DNA from 3 places in the Jeotgalibaca sp. MA1X17-3 genome. Region 3 is predicted to be linked to each of the others. Evidence: predicted binding sites of a transcription regulator. Region 3 holds the regulator's gene; each other region holds the start of a gene.

Region 1 (7,426 bases), 260 kb from region 3:
ATAGTCATACCAAATGAATACATAAGGATTTCCTTTTGTAATTTTTTTTGAAATGGTATTTTTTGCATCAACAACCCTCCCTTCCACTCACTTTTGGAGCGCTTACACTTTATTGTTACTTTTAGTTTAGCAGAATTATGGTGTTAAATCACTATACGTTTACCAGTACAAAAATTTATATTTGTGATTTTTTGGAATTTGTTTTTCTCTTTTTAAAATAATACTCCTCATCATGCTGGTTTACTTTTCGAAGAATACGACATGGATTTCCTACTGCTACTACATTGTCCGGTAAATTTTTGGTTACTACGCTTCCAGCACCCACTACGACATTTTCTCCGATCGTGATACCCGGAAGAATGATTGCTCCGGCACCGATCCAGCAATTTTTACCAATATGCACAGCTGCATTATACTGGTATGCTTTCTCACGAAGGTCTGGCAGGATTGGATGCCCGGCAGTAGCAACTACGACATTTGGGCCAAACATTGTATAATCTCCTACATAAATGTGTGTATCATCAACTAGTGTTAGATTAAAATTTGCATAAATATGTTTTCCAAAATGGACATGTTTCCCACCAAAATTGGAATGAAACGGCGGTTCAATATAGCAGCCTTCTCCAATTTCTGCAAACATTTCTTTTAACATCTGTTGTCTTTTATCTTGTTCAGCTGGACGAGTTTGGTTGAAATCGTAAAGGCGGTCCAAGTGCTGTAGTTGTTTTTTCATTAATTCTTCGTCATTCGGTAAGTATAAATCGCCAGTATGCATTTTTTCTTCGTGATTCATGTAAAGGTACCTCCATTTTTTTGTTTTATACTTTTATGATACTACTAATGGGATGAGAATGGATAATTTGTGGAGTGCGTTGGTAATTTTTTGGTTATACTTGATGTGTATATGGCTTTGCGCATCAACTGAGATAACTTTCCAACTGCTACTTGATGCGCATCAAACTAAACCCTACATACACAAAAAACAGAGGGGGAGCCCTCTGTTTTCTTATTCATTACGCTCAGATAGATAGACATAATACTGTGTCCAGGTTGCATTTTGATAAGGGACGGCATATAAACCGACTAAACCGAATGTTAACGCACTGGCAATATTCCATAAGACAAAAGAAAAGTCCATAATGAATAAATCTATTTTATATCCGTACGTCATATCTTGACTTAATTTGATAGCATCTGCAATTCCTATCTCAGGGTCATCTGCTAGGATATAGGGAACCATCGAGTAGGCATACCCTTTAACAACTCCAGGGATGATAAATAAGAACGTCCATAGAACTGTATAAATACCAACGATAATCATAGCAGCAATATCGCGAACCCATTGTGCGTTTCGGAATAGACTATCGGTAGCATTTTGGTAGACACCATCGGTTAAATCAATAGCGACTCTTGTTAAAGGAACCGTTAGAATCAATTGTAAGAGATTTAACCAGCGAACACGAATATCAAAAAAGGAAACTGGATCAAATTCGGATGATACTTGGCTTTGAGAATTTGCATAAGATAAAATAATGGTAATGATTCCTACTAATAACCAGGGGATGTAATTGCGTCGAACGATTTCTTTAGCATTTTGTTTAAGATGGACCCTATTCATTTTTTCACTCCTTTTATCTTTCCTCTTATTGTAGCAAATTATATATGATTTTTATATACCAAAAAAGCACTACAAGGGCTCAGCCTTGTAGTGCTTTACTTTATACGAGTTTAGATTAAATCATTAATGTCTGCGTAGTCTAATCCAAGTGATTCAGCTACACCTTCATTAGTAACTTTATTTTTGTACGTATTGAAACCTGTTAGGATTGTATCGTCTCCTTCAGATGCTTCCAAAATACCCTTGTTCGCAATTTTCACTGCATATGGCAAGGTTGAATTTGTTAAAGCAATCGTAGAAGTTCTTGCTACGGCACCAGGCATATTTGGTACTGCATAATGCAATACGCCATGTTTTAAGTAAACAGGATCATCATGAGTCGTTGTGTGGTCTTCTGTTTCAAAGATTCCACCTTGGTCTACTGCGATATCAACGATAACAGAACCAGCTTCCATTCCTTTTACCATTTCTTCCGTTACAAGAGTTGGAGCTTTACGTCCAGGAATAAGTACCGCACCAATTACGATATCTGCATCTTGAATTGCGTTAGCAATATTTACTTCGTTAGACATCAACGTAATAACTTCATTACCGTATAATTCTTCAATTTCGATTAAAACTTCTGGTTTTACGTCTAGAACAGTTACGTGAGCACCTAAACCAAGTGCAATTTGTAATGCGTTTCTTCCAGAAACTCCGCCACCGATAATAACAACTTTTCCATTTTTAACTCCAGGTACTCCACCAACTAAGACACCTTTACCGCCATATTGGTGTTCAAGGAAATGTGCACCAATTTGTACAGATAAACGTCCAGCAATTGCACTCATTGGGTTTAGCATTGGTAAGTCGCCGGTTTCTCCAACCATTGTTTCATAACCAATTGCTGTTACACCAGAATCAACTAATGCTTTTGTTAGTTCAGGTTCGTTTGCTAAGTGCAAGTATGTGAAGAGGATTAATCCTTCACGGAAAAACTTGAATTCTTGTTCCAGTGGTTCTTTTACTTTAATGACCATATCTGCAGACCATACTTTTTCAGCAGATGGTTCCATTGTTGCACCTGCTTCTATATATGCGCTATCTTCAAAGCCAGCATCTGTTCCTGCGTTCGTTTCAACCATAACATCATGGCCATTTTGAACCAGTAACTCTACTCCTAATGGTGTAATTCCTACACGACTTTCATTATTTTTAACTTCTTTTGGTATACCAATTAACATAAATTTTCCTCCGATTTTTGTTTTCAACTATCCAATTAGCAAATCATTCTGATTTTTCTTTGCAAACACGCTTTGTTCAAAATAAGTATTTTATCAAGTGGCTGCATCCAGACGTCCCGTCGATCTAGTATTCGAAACTTTTACGTCTTATTGCTTGTCCTGGATAACCTAATCATTTTGTACCACAACACTGCTTTACTCATTCTGGATATTTAATATTGATTCAAAAAATTACATGCTTATTCGCAAGTCATTGCATCGGATAATTGTGAATTTAATAACTTTACTTTAATACTATACCATCTTTTGGAAAAAACTCAAAAAATAACCCCTGTTTTTCATTGTTTTTTATCAATAAAAAAGTATATTGATACATATTTATACAATATTTGTCCTTTTCAAAGACGCTTCCATCCTTAGTGTTTACCAATTCCCTATATACTATTAATTTATTATCTTATTTTTCCAAAAATGATGCGAGTGCCTACTATTACAACAGTCACGGTCTCTATTCATCAATCAAAAATCAAAAGATAGAAGCTAAATATCCTTTCAGTCACACTATTTTCACCTATAAAATTGATAACCATTCCTACACTCAAATAATAATGTTGTTTATTTTAATAATTTATCATAAAACACTTAGATTGTAGGAGCTCTAGTCTAGTAAGACTAAAAAATATAAGATAAACAGAATAAAACTGTTTACCTTATACTTAAAGTATCTTAATTCATTGTTGCGTGCCAAAATACCAATCTGGAGATTCCTTGATACTTCCCCATAGTCCATCTGGGATGAGTAGCTGGTCTTTTGAGAGCTCTTCGACTGTCTTTGGTAGATTGGTATCAACTGGGAACGTTGGATGCAGAACAAGGGGTCTTGCGATAGAAACTAAGGGAACAACCTCTAGTGCTTTCGCAATTTTTTCTTCTGTATCTACAGATCCATTGCCAATCAGACAAATTGAATGTTCCAGCCCTTTTTCTATTACCGATACTTTTATCTCTTCATTTTGTATTTCAAATAGATCATTCTGATTAAAATGAATATAATCTACCGTTAATTTGGAAATCTTTTCAGCAAGCCGACAGGTTTCTTGAAAAGTAATTCCATCTGCTGCATTTTCTTCCATAGCTAGTCGAACTCCAATAACGAATGAAGGACTGGCAGTTTTTTCTTTGATTTCGTTTGCTAATTTTAAAAGCGCTTCTAAAAAACGAAATCGTTTTTGTGCGTTTCCTCCCCAAAAATCTTTTCTTCGATTCGTTCGAGGAGATAAAAATTGTTGGACTAAGAAAGGATTTCCCCCATGAATCTCAATTCCATCAAAGCCTGCACGAATGGCACGATGAATTGCCTTTCCAAAATCATTTATGGTTTGCAGAATCTCTGTTTCAGTCAATTCATGATAATGCTTTTCTTTGTCATACCGCTCATCAAAAAAAGTACTAACTGTATAAACGTCCTTTTGACTCGGAAGAAATTGGGTTGCACTTCCTCCATGATAAAGTTGGATAATAGATTTAGCGCCCGTTTCATGAATCTCCTTATTATAGGTTTTTAAATTAGGAATCGCTGCATCATGAGAAATCGTTACATTATGATCATAAGCTTTTCCTTCTTTAGAAACATTCGCAGAACCTAAGATGACTAGTCCCATATTTTGTGCACGTGACTTATAAAATTGAATTTCTTTGTCACTCAACAGACCAATATTGGAGCTGGACATCGTGGAAATAGGTGCAAAAACTAATCGATTACGAAGTTCTAATCCTCCAGGAAATACATAAGCTGTTTCCCACTTTTTCATTTTTTATCCTCCTTTGTTAGGTCCTCTTTAAAGAATACTAAAGGAGCTTTCAGCATACTTTCCCATAGAGGAAGAGGGATTGCTAGATTCTTTTGATCTTTCATTCCCATAGAAGTTTTTATATCATGATTTCCTTGTAAAATTTTCTTTGCCCACAATGGATCTGAAAGGGTAGCATTTCCCACTGAAAATAAAGAAACTATTTCAGAAATTTCTTTTACTTCTTTTGGCGTTTGAATATTTCCACAACCGATAAACGGAATGGATGGTGGAATCACTTGATTTAATTCTTCGATAATATTTAGACCTTCTTGAGACTTTTTCTGGTAATTGCTTAAAGAGATATGTACATAATCTAACGGCAATTTTGCCAGTTCTGTCAATAATATTTTAGTATCTGTCATTCTTATTCCTGGGGTCTCTAACTCTTCAGGTGAAAAACGGTAGCCTAATAAAAAAGGTCGCTTCGCTTTTTCTTTTATCCCCTTCATACAAGCATCCACTACTTCTATCAAAAAGGCCATCCGTTTTATTCTACTGCCCCCCATCTATCTTGTCTTCGATTTGAATGAGCAGAATAGAATTGTTGAAGCAAATAGGTATTAGCCCCATGTAATTCAACACCATCAAAGCCTATTTCTATAGCAGTCTCACAAGCAGCACGAAAGTCTTTTATGGTTTGTTGAATTTCAGTTTCTGTCATAGCTCTAGGATAGGAAGCAAATTTTCGATTGGCAGGTATTCGACTAGGCGCGATTGGTTGCTTTCCTTCAATAAAAGCTGGTTGTGCCAATCTTCCTGCATGATATATTTGTATAACAACCTTTACATTTTTCTCATGTAGCTTCTCTACTAATTTTGTTAAAACAGGAGCGTTTGCAGGGTTATAAATATTCCACCCCCGTTTAAAAGCATTCCCACTTGGAGATACACTGTGAGATCCTAAAATAACTATTCCAAATCCTTCACTTCTTTTTAAAATGAAATCAACGTCTTCCGTAGAAAATCCACCTTTTTCTGTTCCACTATCCGTTGACATAGGAGCAAGCACAAGTCGATTCTCAATGTTCAATCCACAAGGAAATTCTAATGCTTCCTTTATTTTTTCATTTTGCATGCAGTCACTTCCTTTTTTATTAAAAAAGCACAAAAACCAGAGCAAATCTGCCCTGGCTTTTGTACTTGTTCATCCGATGAATTCATCGGCAGGACTAGACTTTTTTATCCGTTCCAATCAGCTGGATAGGTAATATAAATAAAGCGCGCTGTTCCTTCAACTGAAAATTGAATATCAGAGTCTTTAGGAATATACATGATTTCTCCCGGTCCGGCGGTTACTTTTCTGCCATCAATGATAACAGATAAGGTTCCTTCCATCATATAGTCGATTTCGTCGTATCCTAAGTGCCAGTCAAAGGTTGTATCTTTCATAACCATTAACCCTAGCCCTAAGCGTGGACTTTCTTCTACCGTTACTAAATCTCTTGTATAGACTTGATGTTCTGGATTACCGGTATCTAAACGATGTTCTTCTGTTACATCAAACATAGGTAGTTTGATGGACATCACGCCGCTCTCTTTATCAAGATGACGACCGGTATCTCCTCCTCTTGAATATTCTTCTAAAATAACTTCACGAACGAGTCTCTCAATATCATTTCTATTTATATCCTTCATACGAAACCTTCCTTTACGCTACGTCTTCTATTACAGGTTCAGTTTGTTTCATGTTTTTCGTAATAAGAATAGCTACAAGAACTGCAGAAATTCCTCCTGCTAGTTTCCCAACAATCATTGGCATGATAATTTCAGGTGCAACACCGGCAGTAAAGCCTAAGTGATCCCCAATAGCAAAGGATGCTGAAACAGCAAAAGCAATATTAATAACTTTTCCTTTGTTATCCATGTTCTTAACGGTTTGGAACATCGCAATATTATTTGCTAAAGAAGCAATCAATCCTGCTGCAGAAATTTCGTTGATTCCTAATAGATTACCAAATTTCATTAGTGGTTTTTTGAAAAGTTTTGTAATAATTAATACCAATCCATAAGCCCCTGCTAAGGTAATCGCAATACTTCCTACTGTTTCAAAAGCTACTCCTAGAGAGTCTTGATTTTCGAATAATTTGAAGCCTACAAGCCAATCTAAACCACCAACTGCTAAACCAAGTGTTGCAACAGCAACAATCAATTTACCAAACATGGTAAAGCCATTGATCATTTTGCTAGGGAATTTCCATAATCCTAATGCAATCAAAATTGCAACAATAATAATTGGGATTAAGTTTACCAAAATTTTGCCCATACCAATTCCCATCAACAAACCAGATACCATTGCTCCGAATGGGATGGTTACAATTCCACAAAGGATTCCTTGTGCTAAATAAGGACGGTCTTTTATTTCAATCAAACCAAGTCCAACTGGAATAGAAAATACAATCGTTGCTCCCATCATGGATCCTAAGATTCCTCCTGAAAAGAGAACAATTTCTGGATCTACAGTCATCTGTTGAGCCAAGAAGAAACCACCCATATCATTTGCAAGTAACGTACCCGCAAACATCGCTGGATCTGCTCCTACTAGTTCATACAATGGAACAACAATTGGGCTCAGCCAATCAGAAAGTTTTGGTGCTAATACAATGATACCGGCCATGGATAGTGCTAAAGCACCCATTGCCATTAATCCTTCTTCAAATTGTTCACCTAACTGAAACTTATTACCAAATGCTTTATCAAAAGCACCTAAAACCATGATAATAGCCATAATCCAA
Region 2 (7,426 bases), 620 kb from region 3:
TTAGTATTAATCGCCAAGAGCCCTTCTTCTACTTTATGGTCTGAAGCCTTCTCTAATCGCTGATCGTTGCAATATACCCCTTCACCTTTAACACCAGAGTAACACTCTTCATGAAGAACATCATCAATAACCGCTAAGACCCCTTCACCATCTTTAAAAAGGGCAATCATCGAACAAAAATTACTTTCTTGTTTTACATAATTGAGAGTTCCGTCAATTGGATCGATAATCCAAATATATCCATCCAGACTATCGATTTCATCATAAGTTCCCTCTTCCCCAAATATTTTATGTTCTGGAAAATGTTCTCTGATTTTCTTTACATAGAAGGCCTCAATCCCCTTATCCATATCCGTAACTAAATCGCTAGCATTCGTTTTTTCTGAAACGTTTATTGATTCATCCCCCAAGGATTCACGTAACATGAAGCCTGCTTCTTTTACCCATTCGTTTACCAATACACTCATTTCTTTATATTCGCTCATCTCTTCCCCTTCTTCCTTATTATTTTGTATATTCCATTCGAACAATTTTTTTTTCTGTTGTTTTTGCTACTTGTAATACTCGGTATAAAGAATAGCCTGATCTCTTTTCAAAGATTGCACTATATCTTTTTTCTTCTCCTTTAGAAGGAATTACTTTTTTAAAATTTCGATAGGCTATCAAAAAAACTTCTTTTTCGACTCCTTGCTCGTACGCTAACTCCACCGCATTCCAAAGAGAAACTACCATTTTCATTTCATCATGACTCCAAGTGAGTTCAATCGGGTATTCGTAGTTATGCATGCTTCACTCTCCCATTTCATTCCCTATCTATAGAATAGAAAAAAGAGGCCATGAAAACAAGTTTCATGACCTCCCCTCTGTCAGTATACCGACATTTTTTAGTTTATACTGGTTTAGATATGAATAGGCATACCTAATGCTAACTCCGCTGTATCCATAACTGCTTCAGCTAGAGATGGATGAGAGTGAATAGTCAAAGCAATATCTTCGGCATTCATGCCAGCTTCTAAAGCTAAGCCCAACTCTGCAATAACATCACTTGCATTAACTCCAGCAACCTGAGCACCTACGATAACATTATCTTCCTTAGTGGTAACTAAGCGTACAAAGCCTTCTGTTTGGTCCAGAGACAACGCACGTCCATTACCAGAAAGTGGGAATTTAGATGCTTTAACATCCAATCCTTTTTCTTTTGCTTCTTTTTCGGTTAAACCGACAGTAGCAAGTTCAGGATCTGTAAAGGCAACCCAAGGCATACCAACATAGTCAATTGCTACTGGTTGGCCAGCAATTGCTTCAGCAGCAACTTTTGCTTCATAGCTTGCTTTATGAGCTAAAGCAGCTCCAGGTGTAATATCACCAATTGCATAGATATTGTCAACGTTTGTACGGCCTTGATTATCAACCTTAACAATACCACGATCAGTCATATCTACGCCTACAACGTCCAGACCCATATCATCTGTGTTAGGACGGCGACCTACAGTAACCATTACGTAATCTGCTTCGATTTTTTCTTCTTTACCATTTGCTTCATAAGTAACGGTTACGCTATCTCCATTATCAACAGCTTCTTTAGCCATTGCATCGGTTACAACTTTCACGCCTTTTTTCTTGAAGCTATCTTCTACAAGTTTTACCATATCTTTTTCATATAAAGGTAGAATTTGTGGTGATCCTTCTAAAATCGTAACTTCAGAACCTAAATTAGCATATGCTGCACCTAGTTCTGTACCAATTACACCGCCACCAATAATAACGAATTTCTTAGGAACTTCAGTCAAGTTCAGACCACCTGTGGAATCTAACACACGTTTTCCAAATTTGAATCCTTTGATTTCAATTGGTCGACTTCCTGTTGCAACAATCGCATTTTTGTATGTATACGTTTGTGCAGCATCATCACTGAATACGCGAAGTGTATGGTCATCATTGAAAAATGCTGTTCCACGGATGATTTCTACTTTATTTTTTTCAGTAGATATTCTACTCCGCCAGTTAATGTTTTAACAACTTTGTTATCTTTCCAATCTTGGGTTTTTGCAAAATCTAACGTAACGTTTTCAGCAGTAACACCAAATGTATCAGAATTCAAAGCTTGTTGGTAACGATGTCCAGCAGAAATCAATGCTTTAGAAGGAATACATCCTACGTTCAAGCAAACTCCACCAATAAACTCTCGTTCAACAATCGCTACTTTTTGGCCTAGTTGTGCAGCCCGGATGGCAGCTACATAGCCACCAGGTCCGGATCCAACAACAACTGTATCTAAATCTATTGCGAAATCACCTACTACCATTTTTAAATCATCCTTCCATCAATAAAAGTTCTGGATCAGCTAACAAACGTTTGATGTTGTTCATAGCTTTTTGAGCAGTTGCTCCATCTACGATACGGTGATCGAAACTCAAGGATAGTTTCATCATACGCCCTACAGCTAGTTCGCCTTCATCATTTACAACTGGTTGTTGTTTGATGGTTCCTACTCCAAGAATAGCAACTTCAGGGTAGTTGATAACTGGTGTGAACCAGCCGCCACCTACTGAACCAATATTACTGATTGTAATCGATCCATTTCTCATATCAGCTGCAGCTAATTTACCTTCAATTGCTTGGGCAGCTTTCGTATTGATTTCATCGGCAATATCAAACATACCTTTAGAATCAGCATTTTTTACGTTTGGTACATAGAGACCGTGATCTGTATCTGTTGCAATTCCAATATTGTAGTAGTTTTTATAAACAATCTCATTAGTAGCATCATCAATAGAACCATTAATAACTGGGAATTTGCGTGCTGTCGCAACTAATGCTTTTACTACATATGGTAGGAAAGTTAGTTTTGTATCTCGTTCAGCTGCAACTTCTTTAAATTTCTTACGGTGATCCCATAGTTTAGAAACTTCTACGTCATCATGTAACGTTACATGTGGAGCAGTATGTTTACTAGTTACCATTGCTTTTGCAATTGCTTTACGGGTAGCTGTCATTTTTTCTCTAGTTTCCATTTCTCCAAAGTTAGAAGTAAATGGTTGTGCAGGTACTGCAGGTTTCGCTGCTGGCTGTACATCTGATGCTACAGTTGCAGTTTCTTGTGTAGCCGCTGCTTGTGTTGCTTGTGTAGGTGCTGCTTGTCCATCAAAGTTGTCGATATCTGCTTTCAAGACTCTACCGTTTTTAGCAGTACCAGTGACTTGAGTGATATCTACACCTTTTTCACGTGCGTATTTACGAACAGATGGCATAGCCAAAACACGTTTATTTGAATCTACAGGAGCATCTACAGTTGCTTTTGTACCAGAAGATACAGGTGCGCTAACTGGAGAAGTTGATTCAACTGGTTTATCAGCAGGTGCTGAAGATGTTGCACCATTATGTCCAGGTGCATCGATTTCTACTAACACATCACCAATTGTTGCTACTGTACCGACTGGTGCTACGATTTTTGTAATGGTTCCTGATACTGGTGATGGGATTTCTTCAACAGATTTATCATTTTGAATTTCTACTAATGTATCATCTTCGTTGATTGTATCGCCAACATTTACAGGCCATGAAGAAATTTCTCCCTCCATAATTCCTTCACCAAGTGCAGGTAGCTTGAATTGGAAAACTGATCCAGTAGAAGCTTCTGTACTTGCAGTTGTTGGACTTTCAGAAGTAGCAACTGGTGCTTCTTCCTCATCATCATTATGTCCAGGTGAATCAATTTCTACTAATACATCGCCAATAGTTGCTACTGTACCGACTGGTGCTACAATTTTTGTAATTGTTCCTGATACTGGTGATGGGATTTCTTCAACAGATTTATCATTTTGAATTTCTACTAATGTATCATCTTCGTTGATTGTATCGCCAACTTTTACGGGCCATGAAGAAATTTCTCCTTCCATGATCCCTTCACCGAGTGCAGGCAATTTAAATTTAAAAGCCATTTTTTAACTTCCCTTCATCGAGTTCTTACGTTCTCTGTTATTTACATATAGAAATATACATCGTTCCAATTAGAAGTTGTATGTTTCTCTTACTTTCTCTTCAATGTCATTAGCATTTGGCAACCATGAGTTTTCTGCTTGTCCAAATGGGAAAACAGTATCAGGAGCTGCAACGCGTCCGATAGGAGCCTCCAAAGAAAGGATAGAGCGTTCTGAAATTTCAGACATAACCATTGCTCCAACACCTGCTTGACGCTGTGCTTCTTGAACAACAACTACGCGACCTGTTTTCTCAACAGATGCAATAATAGTTTCAATGTCTAATGGGGAAACCGTACGTAAATCTACTATTTCTACAGAAATTCCGTCTTTTTCAAGATTCTCTGCAGCTTTAATTGCTTCACGAACCATTGCGCCGTATGTAATTACAGAAACATCAGTACCTTCTTTTGTGATTGCTGCTTTTCCTAGTGGAACTGTGTACGCTTCATCAGGAACTTCATCACGGAAAGAACGGTATAGTTTCATATGTTCTAAATAAATAACCGGGTCATTATCACGAATAGCAGAGATCAAAAGACCTTTTGCATCGTATGGATTGGATGGGATAACTACTTTAATACCAGGTGATTGTGCCATCAATCCTTCTAAGTTATCAGAGTGTAATTCTGGTGTGTGAACTCCTCCACCAAATGGAGAACGAATCACAACAGGAATATTTCGTGTGCTACCCATACGGTAACGAGTACGAGCCATTTGTCCTACAACAGAGTCCATTACTTCAAATATGAAGCCAAAGAATTGAATTTCAGGAACCGGACGGAATCCTTCCATTGCTAAGCCAAAAGCCAAACCGCCTATACCGGATTCTGCTAAAGGAGTATCAAATACACGGTCTTCACCGAAACGCTCTTGGAGTCCTTGAGTAGCTCGGAATACACCTCCGTTTTTACCAACGTCCTCACCAAAAATCAGGACATTTGGATCACTTTCAAGTTCGTGTGCAAGTGCATCTGTGATTGCTTGAATCATTGTTTTTTGAGCCATGATTATTTATTCTCCTTTGCTTCGAAAGTTTTAATTTGTTCTGCGATTGTTTGGTTTGGTTCTTCAAACATATTTTTCAAGAAATCAGAAACTTTTTGTTTTGGAGCTTTGTCAGCTTCCTTAACTGCTTCTTTAACCTCTTCTTTTGTTGCTTCAATTACTTCATTTTCTTTTTCTTCAGACCATAATCCTTTTTCAGTTAGATATTTACGCATACGGATTAGTGGATCTTTTGCTTGCCATCCTTCTAATTCTGCGTTATCACGGTAGCTAGTTGGATCATCACCAGATAAGGTATGTGGTCCGAAACGGTAACAAATTGTTTCAATTAGTACAGGACCATTTCCAGCCAATGCATACTCACGTGCTTTTTTAGTAATTGCATAAACAGCTAAAATATCCATTCCATCTACTTGAATTCCTGGGATACCTGCTGCAACTGCTTTTTGAGCCAATGTAGGTGCTGCTGTTTGTACGTGGCGTGGAGTTGAAATTGCCCAACCATTATTTTGTACAATGAAAACCGCAGGTGCTTTGTATGCTCCAGCAAAGTTAATTCCTTCATAGAAATCTCCTTGTGAAGTTCCACCGTCACCTGTATAAGTAACTGCAATGTTTTTGTTTCCACGTTTTTTAAGTCCCAAAGCAACTCCAGCAGTTTGTACGTACTGTGCTCCGATGATAATTTGTGGAGGCAATGCTTTCAAATCTTCAGGGTAGTTATTTCCTTCTGCATGTCCACGTGACCATAAGAAAGCTTGAGTAAGTGGTAGACCATGTTTGATTAGTTGAGGAACATCACGATATCCAGGAAGAAGTACATCTTCTTTCTCAATTGCAGCGATACTTCCTAATTGACTTGCTTCTTGTCCAGCTGTTGGAGCGTAGAAGCCTAGTCTTCCTTGACGATTCAATGCAGTAGAACGTTCGTGAAGAATACGGGACCAAACCATATCACTCATAAATTGTACTAACTCTTCGTCCGTTACATCTGGCATTAAATCTGGGTTAACAACTACTCCATTTTCATCCAGAATTTGAACCATTCGAAAATCTGTATTCGAAGGATTCAGTAATGCGTCAAGATCAAACTTTGTTTTCTTTGTAGCCATGCTAACACATTCCTCTCTTTTCCTTTTAGGATTTCATTTTGTCAAAGATTTTCATACAGTTTTTTCAAGCTGTATTATTCTTCTTAATATCACCATTTAAATGTACCACGGTCCCATACCAATTGCAACAGAATGGTTTTACTTTTTATTTTTCTGTTTGATGTGTAAGGGATGAAATCGGTTTTATCATCTTCTTTGTGTATAAAATAACGAACAATGAAAGTCACTTTCTAGACTCCATTAAATTTAGACAACTCACGGAAAATCTCTTTTTCAGACTCTCTGTTCTATTTCAACTTTCAAACTGTTACAAAATAATCTTTAAAAAGCTTGTAAATTTAACAAAATATTCCTGTAACAGTTTTTTTCACTTATTTTTAAGTATAACTTCCTTTCTTTTATTTGATTAATCTATGATCATTATATAATAATCATTCTATTAAAAATAGATTGTTTGTGTTTCTAATCACATTTACAGATTAGAAAATTCTAATTTAAACTAGTTTATTCATTTTGTAGTTTTATCTTTATTTAAAAAACTGAAAAAAAGAACTGAAAACTGACAATGCAGTTCTCAATCCTCTTAAATAGTACAGTTTTTATGTGTTTCTATTGATTTATAGAAGTTATTTTTAAACAACACCTTGGCTTATCATCGCTTCTGCTACTGTTAAGAAAGAGTGGATGTTTACACCTGCTAAATAATTTCTACCTAGATCATATTCTACACAAGTGTCTTCTACTTGCTTGAAAATATTAATCATAATTTTTTTCAGTTCTACATCTACTTGTTCAAAGCTCCAATGGCTGTGTTGAGCATTTTGTGCCATTTCCAATGTACTGGTAGCTACTCCACCTGCATTTGCAGCTTTAGATGGTCCATAAAGAAGATTATTTTCTTGGTATAATTCAATTGCTTCTATTGAACTGGGCATATTTGCTCCCTCACTTACACAATACACTCCATTTTTTATTAGCGTAGCTGCCTGATAGCGATCAATTTCATTTTGTGTGGCACAAGGCAGAGCAATGTCATAGGCTGTTTCTAAATCCCATACACTACCTTCTTGATAGGTTGATAACTCTTTTTCCTTTGCATATTCTGTAAGACGCCCCCGTCTCACTTCTTTTATTTCTTTCAATAACAATAGATCAATACCATTTGAATCATATATGTATCCATTGGAATCGGAAACAGCCACTACTGTAGCTCCATACTCCTGTGCTTTCATTGCAGCATAGATTGCTACATTTCCACTTCCAGAAATAACAACCTGCTGTCCCTGAAAAGATTTTCCATTTGCTTGTAACATTTCTTCTGTGTAA
Region 3 (7,426 bases):
TTTAGAACCAATGTAGGTAGAGCTTCTCCATCGATATCATCCGCAATAATTAGTAGTGGACGACTTTGTTTTAAGATTTGTTCTAATAATGGTAGTACATCTTGAATATTAGAAATCTTACGATCGGTAATCAAAATGTATGGACTTTCTAAATCAGCTTCCATTTTATCATTATCTGTAACCATGTATTGGGAAAGGTATCCGCGATCAAATTGCATTCCTTCCACTACGTCTAGTTCTGTTTCAATTCCTTTAGATTCTTCAATGGTAATAACACCATCGTTGCCAACTTTTTCCATTGCTTCCGCAATCAATTTTCCAACTTCTTCAGAACCAGAAGAAACGGCTGCAACTTGTGATATCGATTCTTTAGAATCAACCGTTTGAGAAATCTCTGCTAATCCAGCAACCGCAGCTCTCGTAGCTAGTTCAATTCCACGACGAATTCAACTGGGTTTGCTCCTGCTGTAACGTTTTTCAAACCTTCACGAACAATCGCTTGAGTTAATACAGTAGCTGTTGTTGTTCCGTCACCAGCGATATCATTGGTTTTAGAAGCAACTTCTGATACTAACTGAGCACCCATATTTTCAAAATGATCTTCTAATTCAATTTCTTTAGCAATGGTAACGCCATCGTTCGTAATCAGTGGAGAACCGTATGCTTTTTCTAATACTACATTTCGGCCTTTTGGTCCTAAAGTAACTTTAACTGTATTTGCTAATATATCCACACCGCGAAGCAAAGCTGCACGTGCGTCTTCAGAAAATTTAATGTCTTTTGCCATTTTGTTTCTTCACCTCATCATTTTTTTGTTCAATGTTTTATTGATTTTCTTATTCTACAATTGCAACGATATCTGATTCTTTTATAACTAGATATTCTTTTCCATCAAATTTAATTTCAGTTCCGGCATATCTTTCAAATAAAACATGATCGCCTTCTTTAACAGTCATTTCAATCGTAGTTCCGGCATCGGTTACTAGACCGGTACCTGTCGCAATGATCGTACCTGTTTGTGATTTTTCTTTAGCTGATGATGGCAACACAATACCACCTACAGTTTTTTCTTCTTCTTTTTCTACTTCAATAATTACACGATTCGCTAATGGTTTTAACAAAAGTAATCCCTCCAATGCTTTTTTGTTAGCACTCTAATATCGTGAGTGCTAACCCATGTACCTATCTTAATCAATTCTTGTATAGATTGCAAGACAAAAGATTAACTTTTTTATCTATTATGTTATACTTTTCTGTAAGCTTATAAAATTTGAAATAGAAAGGTTATGAAATGAAGAAAAAATTATCTACAGCAAATATAATCATTCTAGTTTACTTAGCCATACAATTTTTACCGATTCCGCTCATGGTATTCATACCTGCAGAAGATCGAATTAAAATGAGCCTAACCATTAGTTTAGTAACGGCATTAATTGGATCAATTATCATGATTATCTTAAACATGAAAAAGAAATGGACTCCGGTAAATAGTATTACTCAAGGAAAGTCATCCTCTTATGGAAAAATCATCCTTTGGGGAGTGTTAGGTTTTATTGGTGCCATTATTCTTCAAGTCATTGCTGCTTCCATTGAAACGGCTATATTTGGAGTCACACCCGGGTCTCAAAATACAGATCTCCTATTAGATCTAACCAATACTTATCCTCTTTATATTTTTGGGTTAACTCTCTTTGCACCAATTATGGAGGAATTTGTTTTCCGAAAAGCAATTGTCACTCAATTAGTTGACCACATTGGTTTCATCGGAGCTGCAGTCGTAAGTAGTTTGTTATTTGCCCTTGCCCATATGGATGGCCACATGTTAATCTATGGAACATTAGGTTTATGGTTCAGTTATCTGTATCGAAAAACAAATAACATTTTGACTCCTATGTTAGCACATGGAATCATGAACGCTTTTGCTTCCCTTCCAGTCTTTTTTCCAGAACTCTTTTTGTAGTACCTTAAAAAAACTCTCCATCAGAAAGGAATCATATGACTTTAAAAGATTTATTAATTCAAATCACAGTGAAATTTGTCCTTGCGGCTTTATTCTTTTATTTTGCAGTTGACGGTGTTATAAAATTTGGATGGGGATTTGTCTCTATCTTAAGTGTTATTTTTGCTACAAATAATATTGTCCAAGGAATTCGAATGTTAAGTACCTATTTTAAAATCAAAAAAAATATTGATAAAAAATAGTTTTAAAAACTCTTCTAATGTAGAAGGACCTGGGATAAGCATTCCTAGATTCTTCTATTTTTTTGAATCACTTAAACAGTGATATCCTTATGAAAAGAAAATAAACACTTACCATTTCCTAGAGCTCCAAAAGGTGCTTCTGTCCTTTCACTTTATGCATCTGTCTTATTAAAGATTAGAATTATTCAAGAACATTGCCAAGGGAGCACTATTTAAGACACTATCAATCTCAAAAAAACTAATTTTTAAATTATTTCATAAAAAAAGACCTGTAAAATTCTTCTAGAGAATTTCACAGGTCTTTTTTAGGTATTAATGAACATCATTATCTAAGAAATAAATAAGTGTTTGTAGCTCATTGGTTAAGTCTACATTTTGAACACGAATGTGATCGGGAACAGAAAGTCGGATTGGAGTAAAGTTCATGATTCCTTTCACTCCTGCTTCGATTAACGTATTTGCAGCATCTTGGGCAACCGATTGCGGTACTGTTAGAATAGCTACATCAATTTGTTGAATACGAAGTTGGTTCATCATTTCACTCAAAGGATAAACCGGAACACCCGTAACAATTTTTCCAACAATATCATCTCTTACATCAAACGCACAACTGATTCGTACGTTATTATTCAAATGAAAGTTATAGTTTAATAGCGCATGTCCTAGATTTCCTACACCAATAAGTGCAACGTTAGTCAGTCGATCTTGATTCAAGGTTTTACTAAAGAAGTCCAGTAGGTACTCCACTTCATATCCGTACCCTCTTTTTCCAAGTGCTCCAAAATAAGAGAAATCACGTCGGATTGTAGCACTATCTACTTTAACAGCCTCACTAAGTTCTGTTGAAGAAATTCTTGTTTTTCCAGCATCATGAAGGTAACGAAGGTAACGGTGATAAATAGGTAAACGTCTTGCTGTTGCTTTAGGTATATCATGTGGGTTTGACATTTTTATTTTCTCTCTTTCTTATAGGGATTCCCTATATTTATCTATAGAATCTCATATAATCATTATTTTTATTTACTGTATTAGTATAACATTTGTTTGTGAAATATCCAGTATGTTGCTTCATTTTAAGCTGATTTGTGAAAAAAAAGCACAAGGAAGACCACAATTCTTGTATTAACGAAGAAATTAGTGATGCTTTCACATTAAAAAGTTGTGAACATGCCATTATTCTGAATCACTAACTCTATCAGTGCGACATAGGATATGCTAAAATGAGAGAGCCTGCTATAAACGTTATTAGTTATATTCAGAATAAACAAACTATCTTAAGAGAAAGAGGATACCAACATGATATTATTACAGGGGCAGAACCTAGCCCGCCACTTCGGTCCCACCGTTTTATTCGATAACATCCATATTACCATCCAAGATCACGAACGTATTGCGTTGGTAGGTAGAAATGGTGCTGGTAAATCTACCTTATTAAAAATTTTAGCTGGGATTGAACCTACTGATGCTGGAGTCGTTTCTAAAGGAAGAAATGTTTCCATTGGGTATCTTGATCAACACAGTGCAGTCGATTCGAATAAAACAATTTGGGAAGAAATGCTGACTATTTTTGAGCCCGTTATACGGCTAACAAAAGAAGCAGAACAAGCGGCTATTGCATTAACAGATGAAGCCTTATTAAAAGATGAAGCTGACTATCAAAAAGCATTAGAGCGCTATGACTTTCTTCAACAAGAATTACAAAAGAAAAATGCTTACGGATATGAATCAGAAATCCGTTCCGTCCTCCATGGATTCCAGTTCTATGATGAGGACCACGATCGTCCTATTGAACAACTATCTGGTGGCTAAAAAACTAGGCTGGCATTAGCTAAAATCCTTTTGGAAAAAAATGATTTACTTATTCTGGATGAGCCTACAAACCATTTAGATATCGAAACACTAGCATGGTTGGAAAATTATCTATTAGGATATCACGGAACTCTACTAATCGTATCTCATGACCGTTATTTTTTAGATAAGCTAGCAACTGGAGTCTATGAAATTAGTCGTAGCAGCATCCAACAATATAAGGGGAATTACTCCTATTATTTAAAGGAAAAAGCAGCTCGATTCGAACAAGAATTAAAGCAATATGAAAAACAGCAAGGAGAAATCGCTAAATTAGAAGATTACGTTGCACGAAATCTCGCTCGAGCTTCTACAACAAAAATGGCCCAAAGTCGTCGAAAACGATTAGAAAAAATGGATCGGATGGATCGGCCTAAAGGGGATGAACGTTCAGCACGCTTTTCTTTTGATATTGAAAAAGAAAGTGGAAATGTCGTACTGACTTTAGAGAATGGGTCCATTGGCTATGAAGAGACCGTGCTCTCTTCTCCCATTCAATTAGATATTCGAAAACACCAAGCAATCGCAATTGTTGGTCCCAATGGAATTGGAAAGTCTACTCTTTTGAAATCTCTCATAGATGTTATTCCAATGATAGATGGACATATCCATTTTGGGACCAACGTTGAAATTGGATATTACGATCAAGAATTAAAAAATCTATCCAATCATAAAACCGTTCTAGCGGAAATATGGGACCAACACCCAACGATGAACGAAAAAGACGTTCGAAGTATTTTAGGTAGTTTTCTTTTCACAGGAAGTGATGTTGAAAAAACGATTCCTTTTCTAAGTGGTGGCGAAAAAGCACGACTTTCTTTATGTAAACTAGCACTAGAGAAAAATAACTTTTTGATGCTAGATGAACCTACCAACCATTTGGATATTGATAGTAAAGAGGTCTTGGAAAATGCTCTCATTGATTTTGATGGAACGTTAGTTTTTGTTTCACATGACCGGTACTTTATCAATCGAATCGCAACTACCGTCGTCGAACTTTCTGAAGAAGGCAGTACATTGTACATGGGGGACTATGATTATTATCTTCAGAAAAAAGAAGAAGAGGCTGAATTAGCACGTTTAAAAGCAAGTGAAGAGAATGGAAAGTCAATAGTATCCAAGGAAATTGTATCTTCAACTACAGAAACTAAAAATGATTACTTGGAAAGTAAAGAAAAAGCAAAAATCGAACGAAAATTAAAACGTTCGATTGAAGAGGTGGAATCTACTTTAGAAATAATTGAAGAAAACATACACTCTCTCGAAAAAGAGCTTACGAAGCCAGAAATATTTGGAGATCATGAAAAAGTCCAAGAGTATCACGGAAAATTAATGGAAACTCAAAAACAACAAGATAGTCTTATGTCAGAATGGGAATCCTTACATTTAGAATTAGAAGACTTATAAAAAGAAGGGGATACAATCGGCTTTCCGATTGTATCCCCTTCTTTTTTTACTATTCTAACATTAAACCTGGTCGAGCATTTAAACTTAATGATGAAAATTCATCTTTCTTAAATTCAATATATGCTGCTGCACCAATCATTGCTGCATTGTCTCCACATAATTTCAAAGGAGGAATCAATAATTCAACATCCGGTAATTCATTTCGTACAGCTTCTGTCAGTGCCGTGCGTAACCCTTTATTTGCAGCTACTCCTCCTGCAAGTAAAAGTTGTTGTACTTGTTTTTCCTTTGCAGCTCGAATCGTTTTCGTGACTAGCACTTCAACCACACTTGCTTGAAAACTTGCGGCAACATTGAAAGGATCTAAATCGTCTCCTTTTTGCCTTGCATTATGAATGGTATTTATAACCGAGCTCTTTAGTCCACTAAAACTAAAATCATAGTGGTCTTCTTTCATCATTGCTCTAGGAAATTGTAACGTTTCTTCACCTTTATGCGCCATCTCATCCATCACTTTTCCACCTGGATAAGATAATCCTAAAACTCTGCCAATTTTATCATAGGCTTCTCCAGCTGCATCATCTCTCGTTTCACCAATAACTTCATATACACCATCTTCCGGCATATAAACTAATTCTGTATGACCTCCACTTACAATTAATGCTAGCAAAGGAAACACCAATGGTTGAACGAGTTGATTTGCATAGATATGACCCGCCATATGATTGATCGCAAGTAACGGCTTCCCGTGAGCATATGCCATTGCTTTCGCAGCACTCACTCCAATCAACAAAGAGCCAACCAAACCTGGTCCTTCCGTTACCGCAACCGCATCAATCTGCTCCATCGTCATCTCTGATTCATCAAGCGCTGATTCAAGTACTTGAGTAATTTGTTCTACATGATGACGACTAGCCACTTCCGGTACAACCCCACCAAAGCGCATATGACTTTTTATTTGCGAAGCTACAATATTGGAAAGAATTTCATTTCCATTTTTAATAACCGCAGCACTCGTTTCATCACAACTGCTTTCCACTGCTAATATATATACGTCTTCTTCACTCATTCTTTCACCTCTACTGCTACTCATAAATTTTCTCAATAGGAAGCCAGCAAAGGTACGCATCTTCAACTGGATCTACATAATAATCTTTGCGATAACCAATTTGTTTAAAACCAACTTTTTTGTATATAGAAAGAGCTGCTTGATTGGAAATACGTACTTCTAAAAACAGCTTGTCTATACTTTTTTCTTTACAATATTCCAATAGTTGGTACATTAGTTTTGAGCCAATCCCTTTTCTTTTGTGCTCGGGTAGAACTCCATAATTATTAATGGAACCTTCGTCTAGAATCAACATGCAGCCAATATAGCCAAGTAATTCACCATTTTCTTCATATCCTAAGTATAAATTATTAGGATCCACTAATTCCATTTGGAAAGAAGAGGTCTTCCATGTAGTGTGACCTCCATTAGCTTGAAGGGTAATCCAGTAGAGAGCTTCTGCTGTCTTAGGAGAACTTCCATCTAGGATAATAACTTTACCTTTGCTTACTTCCTGATGGTTCAATCCGTCTTCCTCTATTTTCATTTCGCTCATTTTTATTCCTCTTTCTCATCAAGAGTTTTTAAGTCCTCTCGAACAATCAAATGCATATCCAAAGCATCCTCACCATCACCATGATAATAATTCTTTTTTACACGTATAGATTCAAAACCCATCTTATCGTAAAGAGCTTTCGCTTTTTCATTGGAGACTCTAACTTCCAAGCTAAGACTGGCTACTTGCTCCATTTTTGCTACCTCAACTAAATTTCCAATTAATAAACGACCAATTCCTTGGCTTTGCCAATCCGGTACTACCGCTATATTTGTAATATGGATATTGCTACTTTCAAGACGAGACCCTAAAAAAGCTATAGGGGTCATTTTGTGATAAGCAACAAAATATAAAGATTTTTTGCT

The links. Region 3 encodes Rex, which represses fermentation and respiration genes when NADH is low (regulators of the CRP and FNR family bind a similar motif). Its sites were predicted from a motif close to TTGTGAANTANTTCACAA; they were not measured.
Region 1: ald (alanine dehydrogenase) is a predicted target of Rex. The motif match lies at 3,108-3,125, and genes of this name have one in related genera.
Region 2: pdhA (pyruvate dehydrogenase (acetyl-transferring) E1 component subunit alpha) is a predicted target of Rex. The motif match lies at 6,296-6,313, and genes of this name have one in related genera.

Annotation. Positions count from the first base shown of each region.
Region 1 covers NZ_CP090983.1:2,004,137-2,011,562, forward strand. Annotated here, with positions in the region: gene LZ578_RS10025 (sensor histidine kinase) at 1-68, opposite strand, end outside; gene LZ578_RS10030 (sugar O-acetyltransferase) at 176-793, opposite strand; gene LZ578_RS10035 (DUF975 family protein) at 1,007-1,618, opposite strand; gene ald (alanine dehydrogenase) at 1,729-2,841, opposite strand; gene LZ578_RS10045 (hypothetical protein) at 3,573-4,652, opposite strand; partial or broken gene LZ578_RS12735 (NADH-dependent flavin oxidoreductase) at 4,649-5,769, opposite strand; gene LZ578_RS10060 (cupin domain-containing protein) at 5,874-6,329, opposite strand; gene eutH (ethanolamine utilization protein EutH) at 6,343-7,426, opposite strand, start outside.
Region 2 covers NZ_CP090983.1:1,644,528-1,651,953, forward strand. Annotated here, with positions in the region: gene LZ578_RS08135 (inositol monophosphatase family protein) at 1-485, opposite strand, end outside; gene LZ578_RS08140 (UPF0223 family protein) at 505-786, opposite strand; partial or broken gene lpdA (dihydrolipoyl dehydrogenase) at 900-2,305, opposite strand; gene LZ578_RS08150 (dihydrolipoyllysine-residue acetyltransferase) at 2,313-3,941, opposite strand; gene LZ578_RS08155 (alpha-ketoacid dehydrogenase subunit beta) at 4,011-4,988, opposite strand; gene pdhA (pyruvate dehydrogenase (acetyl-transferring) E1 component subunit alpha) at 4,991-6,100, opposite strand; gene gdhA (NADP-specific glutamate dehydrogenase) at 6,733-7,426, opposite strand, start outside.
Region 3 covers NZ_CP090983.1:2,264,834-2,272,259, forward strand. Annotated here, with positions in the region: partial or broken gene groL (chaperonin GroEL) at 1-787, opposite strand, end outside; gene groES (co-chaperone GroES) at 837-1,121, opposite strand; gene LZ578_RS11260 (CPBP family intramembrane glutamic endopeptidase) at 1,292-1,960, shown strand; gene LZ578_RS11265 (DUF4305 domain-containing protein) at 1,996-2,202, shown strand; gene LZ578_RS11270 (redox-sensing transcriptional repressor Rex) at 2,515-3,150, opposite strand; partial or broken gene LZ578_RS11275 (ABC-F family ATP-binding cassette domain-containing protein) at 3,499-5,457, shown strand; gene tsaD (tRNA (adenosine(37)-N6)-threonylcarbamoyltransferase complex transferase subunit TsaD) at 5,507-6,526, opposite strand; gene rimI (ribosomal protein S18-alanine N-acetyltransferase) at 6,543-7,061, opposite strand; gene rimI (ribosomal protein S18-alanine N-acetyltransferase) at 7,064-7,426, opposite strand, start outside.